2 regions of the Paracoccus sp. Arc7-R13 genome follow, and region 1 is predicted to be linked to the other one. Evidence: riboswitches for the same ligand, from Rfam matches in the RefSeq annotation. Region 1 holds a riboswitch; the other holds the start of a gene.

Region 1 (5,652 bases):
ACTATACCGATCCCCGCGCGGGTGTTGTGTAATGGTAAGACCCTAGCCTTCCAAGCTAGAGACACGGGTTCGATTCCCGTCACCCGCTCCAATCCCTCTCATTGCATCAGACGACCGGATGAAACCGCATCACGCGGCTGCCGTCCTGCGGATCGGTCAGCGTGCTTGCCCGCACCTGAAAGACGCGCGCCAGCAGGTCAGCGGTCAGGATACGGTCTGACGGGCCCAGGGCCACCAACCGACCGGCCTGCATCACCGCCAGTCTGTCGCAGCGCATCGCCTGGTTCAGGTCATGCAGGGCGATCACCGTGGTCAGACCCAGGCCGCCCACCAGATCCAGGATCGCCAGCTGATGACGGATGTCCAGGTGGTTCGTCGGCTCGTCCAGCAGCAGGATCCGTGGCGCCTGCGCCAGTGCGCGGGCGATATGGGCGCGCTGGCGTTCGCCCCCCGACAGGGTCGACCAGTCGCGCCCCGCCAGATGTGCCAGGTCGACCCGCGCCAGCGCCTGCGTCACATGCGCCTCGTCCGCCGGGGACCAGGGCCGCAGGGCGTCCAGCCAGGGGGTGCGCCCCAAGGCCACGGCGTCGCGGACCGTGATGCGGTCCGACGTCTCGGCGCTTTGGGCGACCAGGGCGATGTGGCGGGCGACCTGGCGCGCGGGCATGTCGCGCAGCGGCTTGCCGTCCAGCGTGACCTGGCCGCCGTCGGGGCGGACCAGCCCGGCCAGCATCCGCAGCAGCGTGGACTTGCCCGACCCGTTCGGGCCGATCAGGCCCAGCATCTCTGCGGGGCGGATGTCCAGGGTGACGCCGGCCACCAGGGGGCGCCCGCGCAGGCGGCGGGTCAGATCACGCGCGGTCAGCATCATGACGCGGACCGCCCGCGGATCAGGATCGCCGCAAAGGCCGGCGCGCCGACCAGCGCGGTCACGACGCCGATGGGCAGGGTCTGGCCGGGTACCAGCATCCGCGCGATCACGTCCGCGGCGATCAGGAAGACCATGCCGATCAGCGCCGACACCGGCACCAGCCGTGCGTGGCGCGTGCCCACCAGGAACCGTGCGGCATGCGGGATGACCAGCCCGACAAAGCCGATCGCACCGGTGACCGACACCATGACCGCCGTGGCCATGGCGGTCGCCAGGATCAGCACGGCCTGGACGCGCCGGACCGGCACACCCAGGGACGCCGCCGATTCCGTGCCGAAGGCAAAGGCGTCCAGCGCGCGGATGTGCCATGCGGCCGCGCCAAGGACGGTCACTGCGGCGGCCAGCGACAGGCCGACATCGTTCCACCGGACGCCCGACAGGTTGCCCAGCAGCCAGAACATGATGCCGCGCGCCTGTTCCGCGCTGGCCGACCGCGCGATGATGAAGCTGGTCAGGGCGTTGAACAGCTGCGACCCGGCGATGCCTGCCAGCACGATCTGCGCGGCCCCCCGCACCCCCGGACCGCCACCCGACAGGCGCGCCAACCCCACCACCAGCGCAAAGGCCGCGATCGCGCCCAGCAAAGCGCCCGCCGACATCGGCACGAACCCCGCGCCGATCCCCGCCACCGCGACCGTCACGGCCCCCGTAGACGCCCCCGCCGAGATGCCCAGCAGATAGGGGTCGGCCAGTGCGTTGCGCAACAGCGTCTGCAGGACCAGCCCCGAGATCGCCAGCCCCGCTCCGCAGGCCCCCGCCACCAGCGCGCGCGGCAGGCGATAAGCCCAGACGATACCCTGATCGATCGGGTCCAGCGGATAGCCCGCACCCAGCATCTGGTTGGCCAGCGCCTGCCAGACCGTCGAGAGGGGGATCGGCGTTTCCCCCAGGGCGGTGCCGGCCAGGGGGGCCGCCACGATCAGCAGCGACACCCACAGCCAGACCGGGGACAAGGGGCGGCGGACGGTCGGCACCCCGACATCGGCGGTCATTCGGACAGCCCGTCCATGCCCGCCGCCAAGGCCTCCAGCCCGTCGATCATGCGGATGCCGGGATGCAGCGCCTCGGCGTCCAGGATGACGATGCGATCCCGGCGTACGGCGGTCATCCGGCGCGTGACCGGGTCCGTTTTCAGAAAGCGCAGCTTTGCCTCGACATCGTCGGCGGGAAAGCGGCGGCGGTCCATGCGCGCGATCACCAGCACCGAGGGGTCGGCACGGGCGATCGTCTCCCACCCCACGGCGGGCCATTCCTCGTCCGAGGTCACGACGTTGCGCAGGCCAAGGCGGTCCATCATCCAGGCCGGGACGCCCATCCCGCCCGCCATGTAGGGGTCCAGCGCCAGATCGGCCGAGGAGAACCAGACCGCCGCGGACGCATCCGGCAGGTCCATCGCCCGCGCGCGCTCCACGACCGCCGCCTCTCGGGCCTGCAGGTCGGCGATCAGCGCCCGGCCCGCGTCCTGCGCGTCCATGACCCGCGCGATCTGGTCGATGCCGTCCCACAGGGTCGCTATGTCGAAGGGCGCAAGGCGGGTGCCGTCGGCGCCCACGCTGTTGTCCTTGCCTTGGCAGTCCGTGGGCATGACATAGGCCGGAATGCCCAGATCGGCGAACTGTCGGCGCGTGCCGACCGCCCCTTGGTCCCCGATCATCCAGGCGAACATCGTCGGCACAAAGCCGGGGCGCCGGTTCACCACCGATTCAAAGCTGGGCGTGTCGTCGGTGATGCGGTCCACCGTGGCGTCATCCTCCGCAAAGGCGGGCAGCACCGGGGTGAACCACAGCGCGGTCCCGGCCATCCGGTCCGCCTGGCCCAGCGCATACAGGATCTCGGTCGTGGACTGGCCGATCGACACGACGTTGTCGGGACGCACGGGGATGGTCACTTGGTACCCGCAATTGTCGATCACCAGCGGATAGTCGGTCGGCGCGGCAAAGGCCGCCTGGCCCAGGCCCAGCGCCACCGCGGTCGTCAGGAAGATTCTGGTCGTCATGGTCGTCCTTCATGAAACGAAGGACGGGGCTGAAAAAGGCGCAGCGGCGTCACCGGGGTCCCACCCACCTTCGCGGTCGCGTCGGACGAAGGCCGTGGATCGGCGCATGCGGTCTTTCTCCGGGGCACCCCGCCCGGGTTGGTTCAGGTCATGATGGCAGGTCTCCTGACTTGCGGATCGCGGCCTTCCCCGCCTTCCCGGCGCATGGGGCGCCAGTGGCATCATGGGGTCGGCTACCGCTTACAGTTGCGGGGGCAGTCGCGGATTCGGCGCCTGATGGCTACACCTCACCACGTTCCCTTTTCACCCTGCCGGGGCCTTGGCCGGCACGGGAACCATCACGGACGGAAATGCCGCCGGGTGGGGACAAAGTCAACCGCCGCGGCAAGCAGCCCGCAGCCGACCCGGCCACCACGGCCGACGCACTGCGACACCCACGGCTTATGCCAGCCTGACCCCGGCGACCGGTGCGCCGCTGGCCGAACGCGCGGGCGCCCTGCGAAGGAAGTAGTTGGTCGCAGTCCTTCCTGCCCAGCATGGCAGGGCCTCAGGCCGCCGGGCAATCCGGCGCCTGACACCGCAGGGCTTCAAACCTGGCCGGGCTTCTTTTGCCACAGGTGGCGAAGGTCCAGCCGGGGATAGTCCCGCTCGATCTGACTGCCCCAGAACAGGCCTGCGATCGGGGCGTCGGGATGGTCGGGATCAAGGCCATAGTCGATCTGGGCGATGCGTTCGGCCGGCATGTGCAGGGTGTAACGCAGGAACAGGAACTGCTCCAGCCAGGCGTCATGGTCCTTGTTCGTGAACAGGTCCGGGCGGGGGACGGGTTCGGGGTCGTGCATGGTGGGTCAGCCTTGGGTGACGGATCCCGATTGTCCGTCAATCCGCCTGCCGGTGCAACATTCCTGTCCCCGAACGAACAGGGGGCACGCCGCATCCGGCATGCCCCCCGATCCACGGCAGGCGATCAGTAGATCGCGAGGGCCGGGAACAGGATCAGCAGGCCCACCGCCAGGATCTGCAACCCTATGAAGGGCAGCAGGGCGCGGAAGATTTCTCCCAGCGAGATGTCCGGCGGGGTCACCGACTTCAGGTAGAAGGCGGCGGGCCCGAAGGGCGGCGACAGGAAGCTGACCTGCATGTTCATCGCGAACAGCACGCCGAACCAGACGGGGTCGTATCCCAGGCTGACGATGATCGGCACGAAGATCGGCATGGTCAGCAGCGCGATGCCGACCCAGTCCAGGAACATGCCCAGCACGAACAGGATCGCCATCATGAACAGGATGATGATCGTCGGGTTGTCGCTGATTCCGGTGATCAGTTCCGACACGAAGTTGATGCCGCCCATCAGGTTGAAGACGCCCACCAGGGCGGATGCGCCGATGCCGATCCAGACGATCATGCCGACCGTCTGCAGCGTCTGCATTGCCGCGCCGCGCAGAAGGCCCCAGGTGAATTCGCCGCGGATCACGGTCGAGATCAGCACGCCCGCCACGCCCACGGCGCTGGCCTCGGTCACGGATGCGATGCCGCCATAGATGGAGCCCAGCACCATGATCACGACCAGGATCGGCAGGAACAGGCCCTTGAGCAGGCGCAGCTTTTCGTCCCGCGGGACGCGGGCGGTGACGGCCGGGGGGACGTCGCCCGGCGTCAGCCAGGCACGGATCAGCACATAGGCCACATAGAGCAGCGCCAGCATGAAGCCCGGCACGAAGGCGGCCGTGAACAGGTCGCCGATCGAGACATTGGCGGTCAGGCCATAGATGATCAGCACGATCGAGGGCGGCACCATGGTCCCCAGGCTGCCGCCCGCGCAGACGACGCCGATGGCCAGCTTGCGGTCATAGCCCTGGGCCAGCATCTGGGGCAGCGCGATCAGGCCCAGCAGCACGACCTCTCCGCCGATGATGCCGGACATGGCGGCCAGGATGACGGCCACGAAGATCGTCTGGACCGCCACGCCGCCGCGGATGCGGCCGCCGACCAGGCGCATCGCCTCGAACAGGTCGCGGGCGATGCCGCTGCGGTCCAGGATCGCGGCCATCAGCACGAACATCGGCACCGAAACGAAGACGAAGCTGGACACGAAGGTATAGACGCGGCTGGTGATCAGCGGCACGACGTTCGGGCCGAACCACCCCAGGGCAAAGATCAGCGTGACGAGCAGCGTCACGAAGGCCAGCGGGATGCCCGTCAGCAGCAAAAGCAGCAGCAGCGCGAAGAGAAGGCCCGTCCCGGCCTCGATCCCCAGGGATTGCAGCGAACCGAAGATCTCCATCAGCGGGCTCCCTTGTGCCCGCGGGCATAGTTGACGGTCAGGATGGCGAATTGCAGGGCCATGATCGCCAGCGCCACCATCAGCAGAACCTTGAGCACGCCCGGATAGGCCGGGTTCCAGGCCGAACCCGAGGTCTCCAGGTGAAAGCTGCCGTCGGGGCGCCAGGCGGACCGCTTGACCATCTGCCAGGCCGCCCAGGCGAAGGCGCCCGAGGACAGGCCGCAGATTGCCGAGATGAGGATGTCGGCCACGCGCCGCGCGGCTGGCGGCAGCAGGTCATAGACCAGGACGACCCGGATGTGCCGGTCGCGCGCGGTGCACAGCAAGCCCCCGTAGACGAACGAGATCGCGCACAGGAACACCGTCGTCTCGTGCGCCCAGTTCGTCGGGCGGCCGAACACGTAACGCAGCACGACCTCCTGGATCAGGATCAGCATGGCG
Region 2 (5,652 bases), 860 kb from region 1:
TGCTGGAGCGCCACGAATGGCGCACCCTGCCCGCGCCGGGGGTGCTGTCGCTGGCCGCCGCACGCCTTGGCTGGCGGCTGGAGGAGGTGGTGACCCTGGGCCTGCATGCTGCGCCCTTCGCACAGCTGCGCCCGCATCTGGCGCGCGGCTGCCGGATCATCGCGACTCTGCGCGATGGCGACGCGCCTGCCGCGCTGGCCCGATGGCTGGTCGAACAGGGCGCGGGGGCTGCGCGGCTGACGGTGCTGGAGCGACTTGGCGGGCCGTCCGAACGGGTGCGCAGCACGCGCGCCGATGGGGTCGCGCTGACCTGCGCCGCACCAGTGGCGGTGGCCATCGACGGGGCGGATCTGCCGCGCGGCTTCGGCCTGCCCGCGGTGCCGGGCCGGGCGGATGCGCTGTTCACCCATGACGGGCAGATCACCAAATCACCCATCCGCGCGCTGACCCTCGCGGCCCTTGCCCCGCGCGCGGGAGAGGTGCTGTGGGATATCGGCGGCGGCTCGGGCTCGGTCGCGGTGGAATGGGCTCTGGCGGGGGGCCGCGCCGTGACGGTCGAGCCGCGCGCGGACCGCATCGCCACCATCCGCGCCAATATCGACGCCTTCGGCCTGGGCGGGCGGGTCACGGTGATCGAAGGCTCGGCCCCCGAGGCGCTGCCGCCCGACACGCCCGATGCGGTCTTTGTCGGCGGCGGCGCGTCGCAGGCGCTGCTGGAGGCGCTGTGGGCCCACCTGCCCCCCGGCGCGCGGCTGGTCGCCAATGCCGTGACGCTGGAGACGGAATCGCTGCTGACCCGCTGGCACGCAGATCACGGCGGCCGCCTGCTGCGCATCGACATCGCCGAGGCCGCCCCCCTGGGGGGGATGCGCGGCTGGACCCCCGCCCGCCCGATCGTGCAATGGAGCGTTACATGCGGATCGCCGGAATAGGCTGCCGCCCCGGCACCCCCCTGCCCGCCCTGCTGGCCGCGCTGGAGGCCGCGGGCGGTGCGGACGCGTTGGCCACCATTCCCGAACGCGCGCCCGAACTGCGTCCGCTGGCCCATGCGCGCGACCTGCCACTGCATCTGGTCGCCGTGGCGGGCATCGCCACGCCCACGCAATCCGTCCGCATCCTGGCCGCCTTCGACACCGGATCGGTGGCCGAGGCCGCCGCCATCGCCGCCAGTCTGGATGGGGGCGGCCGCCTGACCCATCCGCGTCGGACCTTCGGTCCCGTCACCATCGCCATCGCAGAGGTTCCATGACCGTCCATTTCATCGGCGCAGGCCCCGGCGCGCCCGACCTGATCACCCTGCGCGGCCGCGACCTGATCGCGGCCTGCCCGGTCTGCCTCTATGCCGGGTCCCTGGTGCCTGCCGCGCTCTTGGCCCATTGCCCGCCCGGCGCGCGGATCGTGAACACCGCGCCCCTGTCGCTGGACCGGATCATGGAGGAGATCGCCACCGCCCATGCGGCGGGCCAGGACGTGGCGCGGCTGCATTCGGGCGACCTGTCGGTCTGGTCGGCGATGGGCGAACAGATCCGCCGCCTGCGGGCGCTGGACATCCCCTTCGACGTGACGCCGGGCGTGCCCAGCTTTGCCGCCGCCGCCGCCGCGCTGCAGACCGAACTGACCCTGCCGGGCCTTGCGCAATCCGTGGTGCTGACCCGCACGCCGGGGCGCGCCTCGACCATGCCCGAGGGCGAGACGCTGGCGGCCTTTGCCGCGACCGGGGCGACGCTGGCGATCCACCTGTCGATCCACGCGCTGGAGCAGGTCGTGGCCGATCTGACCCCGCATTACGGGCCTGACTGCCCGGTGGCGGTGGTCTGGCGGGCCAGCTGGCCGGACCAGCGGGTGATCCGCGCGACCTTGGCCACCGTGGACGCGCAAGGCATCGACCGCACCGCGCTGATCCTGGTCGGGCCTGCGCTGGCAGGCGAGGGGTTCGAGGACAGTCGCCTCTACGCCGCCGATTACGACCGCCGCTATCGCCCCGTGGGTGACGCGCCGAGGTTCCCGGAATGACGCGCCCCCCGACGCCGGGCCTGATGATCTCGGCCCCCGCATCGGGGACGGGCAAGACGATGCTGATGCTCGGCCTGCTGACCGCTTTGCGCCGGCAGGGGCTCACCGTGCAGCCCTTCAAGTCGGGGCCGGATTACATCGATCCGGGGTTCCACCTGGCGGCCTCGGGGCGGGCCAGCTTCAACCTGGATGCCTGGGCGATGGAGCCGGGGCGGCTGATCGCCCATGCGACCGGCCAGCCCCCCGCCGACCTGGTCCTGGCCGAGGGGTCGATGGGCCTGTTCGACGGGGTCGCTACCAAGGGGGAGACCGGCATCGGCTCCAGCGCCGAAATCGCCCAGATGATGGGCTGGCCCGTGGTGCTGATCCTGGACGTGGGCGGACAGGCACAATCGGCGGCGGCCACGGCGCGGGGCTTTGCCACGCTGCGCCCCGATCTGCCCTTCGCGGGGGTGGTGCTGAACCGCGTGGCCTCGTCGCGCCATGACCGGCTGATCCGCGAGGGGATGGATCAGGCGGGCATCCGGGTGCTGGGCAGCCTGCCGCGGCAGGGCAACATCACCCTGCCCGAACGCCATCTGGGCCTGATCCAGGCCGAGGAGACCGCGGGCCTGCAGGCCATCCTGGACCATGCGGGCGATTTCATCGCGGCGCATTGCGACCTGGAGGCGATCATCGCAGCCGCCGGCCATCGCGCCCTGCCCGAGGCGCCCGCGCCGCGCCCGCTGACGCCCCCCGGCGGGCGGATCGCGCTGGCCCGCGACGCGGCCTTCAGCTTCGTCTATCCGCATGTGCTGGAGGCCTGGCGGCGGGCGGGGGCCACGATCCTGCCGTTCTCGCCGCTGGCGGATGAGGGGCCGGATGACAGCGCCGATTGCTGCTGGCTGCCGGGGGGATACCCGGAGCTGCACGCGCCCCGGCTGGCCGCCTGCGACGGGTTCCGCGCGGCCATGCACCGCTTTGCGGGCACGCGGCCGGTGCATGGAGAATGCGGCGGTTACATGGCGCTTGGGGCAGGCCTGGTGGATGCCGATGGAAAACGACACCAGATGTTGGGGCTGCTGGGGTTGGAGACCAGCTATGCCAAACGCCGGATGCATCTGGGGTACCGCCGCGCCGATCCGCTGACCGCCCTGCCGGGACTGGGTCGCACGGCGCTGCGGGGGCATGAATTCCACTATGCCTCGATCCTGTCCCAGCCCGATGCGCCCTTGGCGCGCGTGACCGACGCGACCGGCGCCGCGGTGGAGGAAACCGGCAGTCACCGGACGATGTCCGGGGGCGGGCATGTGTCCGGCACGTTCTTTCACCTGATCGCCCCGGCGGCGACTTGACGCAGGCCCTGCGATCCCGTCTATCTGACCGTCTGAATGGTGCCCGTCAGGCGTGAAACGCCGGGCTTCATCGGGAACGGGGAAGGGTGGACCCAATCGCGGCACCCGAAGCCCCGGCCGCCCCCGCGACTGTATGCGGAGAGCGCGCGTCACCCATGCCACTGGAGCGATCCGGGAAGGCCGACGCCGCGCCCGGACCCGCAAGCCAGGAAACCGGCCATGTCAGGCAACCCCATGCCGTCGGGTGGACGGCCACAGGAGGATGACATGCATATCGAAGAGGGCGTCGTCACCGGCGCCAAGCTGATACTGGGCTATGCCACGGCCGCCACGGCCGGGCTTTACGCGCTGAGGCTGGCGGCCCAGGCCCTGCGCGCGCAGGGCGGGGCGTCGCTGGCGGCGCGAGGGGCGCTGGCGACGGCCGCGACCTTCGTGTTCTTCCAGGTCTTGCCCACCGCGCCCGTGGGCGTGTCCGAGGTGCACCTGATCCTGGGATCGACGCTGTTCCTGATCCTGGGCGCGGCGCCGGCGGCGATCGGGCTGGCCCTGGGCCTGCTGATCCAGGGACTGTTCTTCGCGCCGTTCGATCTGCCGCAATACGGAATGAACGTGACCACGCTGCTGGTGCCGCTGTTCGCGCTGCAGGCGGTGGCGCGGCGGGTGATCGCGCCGGGCACCGCCTATGTGGACCTGCGCTATGGCCAGGCGCTGGCGCTGTCGGCGACCTATCAGGGGGGCATCGTGGCCTGGGTCGCGTTCTGGGCGTTCTATGGTCAGGGCGCCGGTGCGACGGCGGGGGTCCTGTCCTTTGGCGCGGCCTATCTGCTGGTCATCGTGGTCGAGCCGCTGGTCGATCTGGCCGTGCTGGCGGGCGCCAAGGCGGCCCGCGGCCTGCGCGGCAGCGGGCTGGTGACGCCCCGGCTCTACGCATGATCGATCTGGTGCTGATCGGGGCCGGCACGGGCCATCCCGACCACCTGACCCTGCAGGGCGTCCGCGCCCTGCAGGAGGCCGATCTGGTCCTGATCCCCCGCAAGGGCGCCGGGAAGGAGGATCTGGCCCATCTGCGCCGCGCGATGCTGGACCGCCACCGCCCCGGCGGCGCCGTGGCCCAGATCGACCTGCCGGTGCGCGATGCAAACCTGCCCTATCTGGAGGCCGTCGACCGATGGCATGATGCCATCGCGCAAGCCTGGGCGGCGGCCGTCGCGGCGGCGCTGCCGCAGGGCGGGACGGTGGCGATGCTGGTCTGGGGCGACCCGTCGCTCTATGACAGCAGCCTGCGCATTGCCGCGCGTCTGGACTGGCGCGCACGGGTGATCCCGGGCATCACCGCGATCCAGGCCCTGTGCGCGGCCCATGCCATTCCGCTGAACGCCCTGGGATCCGAGGTGCGGATCACCACCGGGCGGCGGCTGCGCGACGCGGGCTTTCCCAATGACGCCGACCGGGTCTTGGTGATGCTGGACGGCACCTGCGCCTTTGCGACGCTGCCCCCGAAGGGCCTGCAGATCTGGTGGGGCGCCTATCTGGGCATGCCCGAACAACTGCTGGAGGCGGGCCCCTTGACCGAGGCCGGACCGCGGATCGAGGCGGCACGCGCCGCCGCCCGGGCCGCGCATGGCTGGATCATGGATTGCTATCTGCTGGCCCGCGACGATGCAGCGTGACCGGCGCGCGGGACGTCAGGATGTCAGGCGGGTCGCGTCGTTGATCGTGCAGTCCCATGTCAGCCCGCCGTTCCGACCGGATGCGGGAAGCCCATGCCCCTCCAGCCACTTGACCTGACCGTCAGGCAGACGGATGCGCCAGCGATGGTGCCATGGGATCATTCCAGCGGCAGAGTTTCCGAACGATGCGCGGGCCAGCGGGTAATCCTCGACCATGCAAAAGGCGAAGACATCGCCGAACCGCGCCATGTATTCGGCGGCCGGGATGCCCCAGATCTGCTGCGTCTCCGCGGTCGCCGCGTCGATCGTCTCGGTCCCGTCGGGGGCATGGTGATAGGTCAGGACCGCGCTGGCCGGCTGTGGCAGGGCCGAGGCGCCGCCCGGTTCCTGACCGATGGCGGTCCGCATCCGTTCGGACAGGACCATCGTCTTGATCTGGGTCGAGACACCTTCCGCAAAGGCCTGCAGCACCTCGACATTGGCCGACGTCCAGTCCCGCGGCCTGCTTTCGGCCACGCAGAGGGCGGCGATGGCCCTGCCCGTCTCGTCCTTGACCGGCACGCCCAGATAGGCGACCACGCCGAACCTGCCGATTGCCAGATGCCCGCTGAACCGCGGATCGATCCGGGCATCCG

What was found. A riboswitch is a leader RNA that binds a small molecule or an ion and turns the genes downstream of it on or off. The one in region 1 is predicted to bind cobalamin.
Region 2: another riboswitch for cobalamin. It lies ahead of EOJ32_RS02880 (energy-coupling factor ABC transporter permease); the one in region 1 lies ahead of EOJ32_RS14640 (ABC transporter substrate-binding protein).

The regions. Positions count from the first base shown of each region.
Region 1 is NZ_CP034810.1:2,949,814-2,955,465, forward strand. Features, by position in the region: tRNA gene EOJ32_RS14625 (tRNA-Gly) at 18-91, shown strand; gene EOJ32_RS14630 (ABC transporter ATP-binding protein) at 107-871, opposite strand; gene EOJ32_RS14635 (iron ABC transporter permease) at 868-1,923, opposite strand; gene EOJ32_RS14640 (ABC transporter substrate-binding protein) at 1,920-2,927, opposite strand; cobalamin riboswitch at 3,065-3,282, opposite strand; gene EOJ32_RS14645 (hypothetical protein) at 3,515-3,769, opposite strand; gene EOJ32_RS14650 (TRAP transporter large permease subunit) at 3,895-5,211, opposite strand; gene EOJ32_RS14655 (TRAP transporter small permease subunit) at 5,211-5,652, opposite strand, start outside.
Region 2 is NZ_CP034810.1:581,239-586,890, reverse strand. Features, by position in the region: gene cbiE (precorrin-6y C5,15-methyltransferase (decarboxylating) subunit CbiE) at 1-932, shown strand, start outside; gene EOJ32_RS02895 (cobalamin biosynthesis protein) at 914-1,249, shown strand; gene cobM (precorrin-4 C(11)-methyltransferase) at 1,246-2,013, shown strand; gene EOJ32_RS02885 (cobyrinate a,c-diamide synthase) at 2,010-3,347, shown strand; cobalamin riboswitch at 3,368-3,584, shown strand; gene EOJ32_RS02880 (energy-coupling factor ABC transporter permease) at 3,615-4,280, shown strand; gene cobF (precorrin-6A synthase (deacetylating)) at 4,277-5,017, shown strand; gene EOJ32_RS02870 (GAF domain-containing protein) at 5,033-5,652, opposite strand, start outside.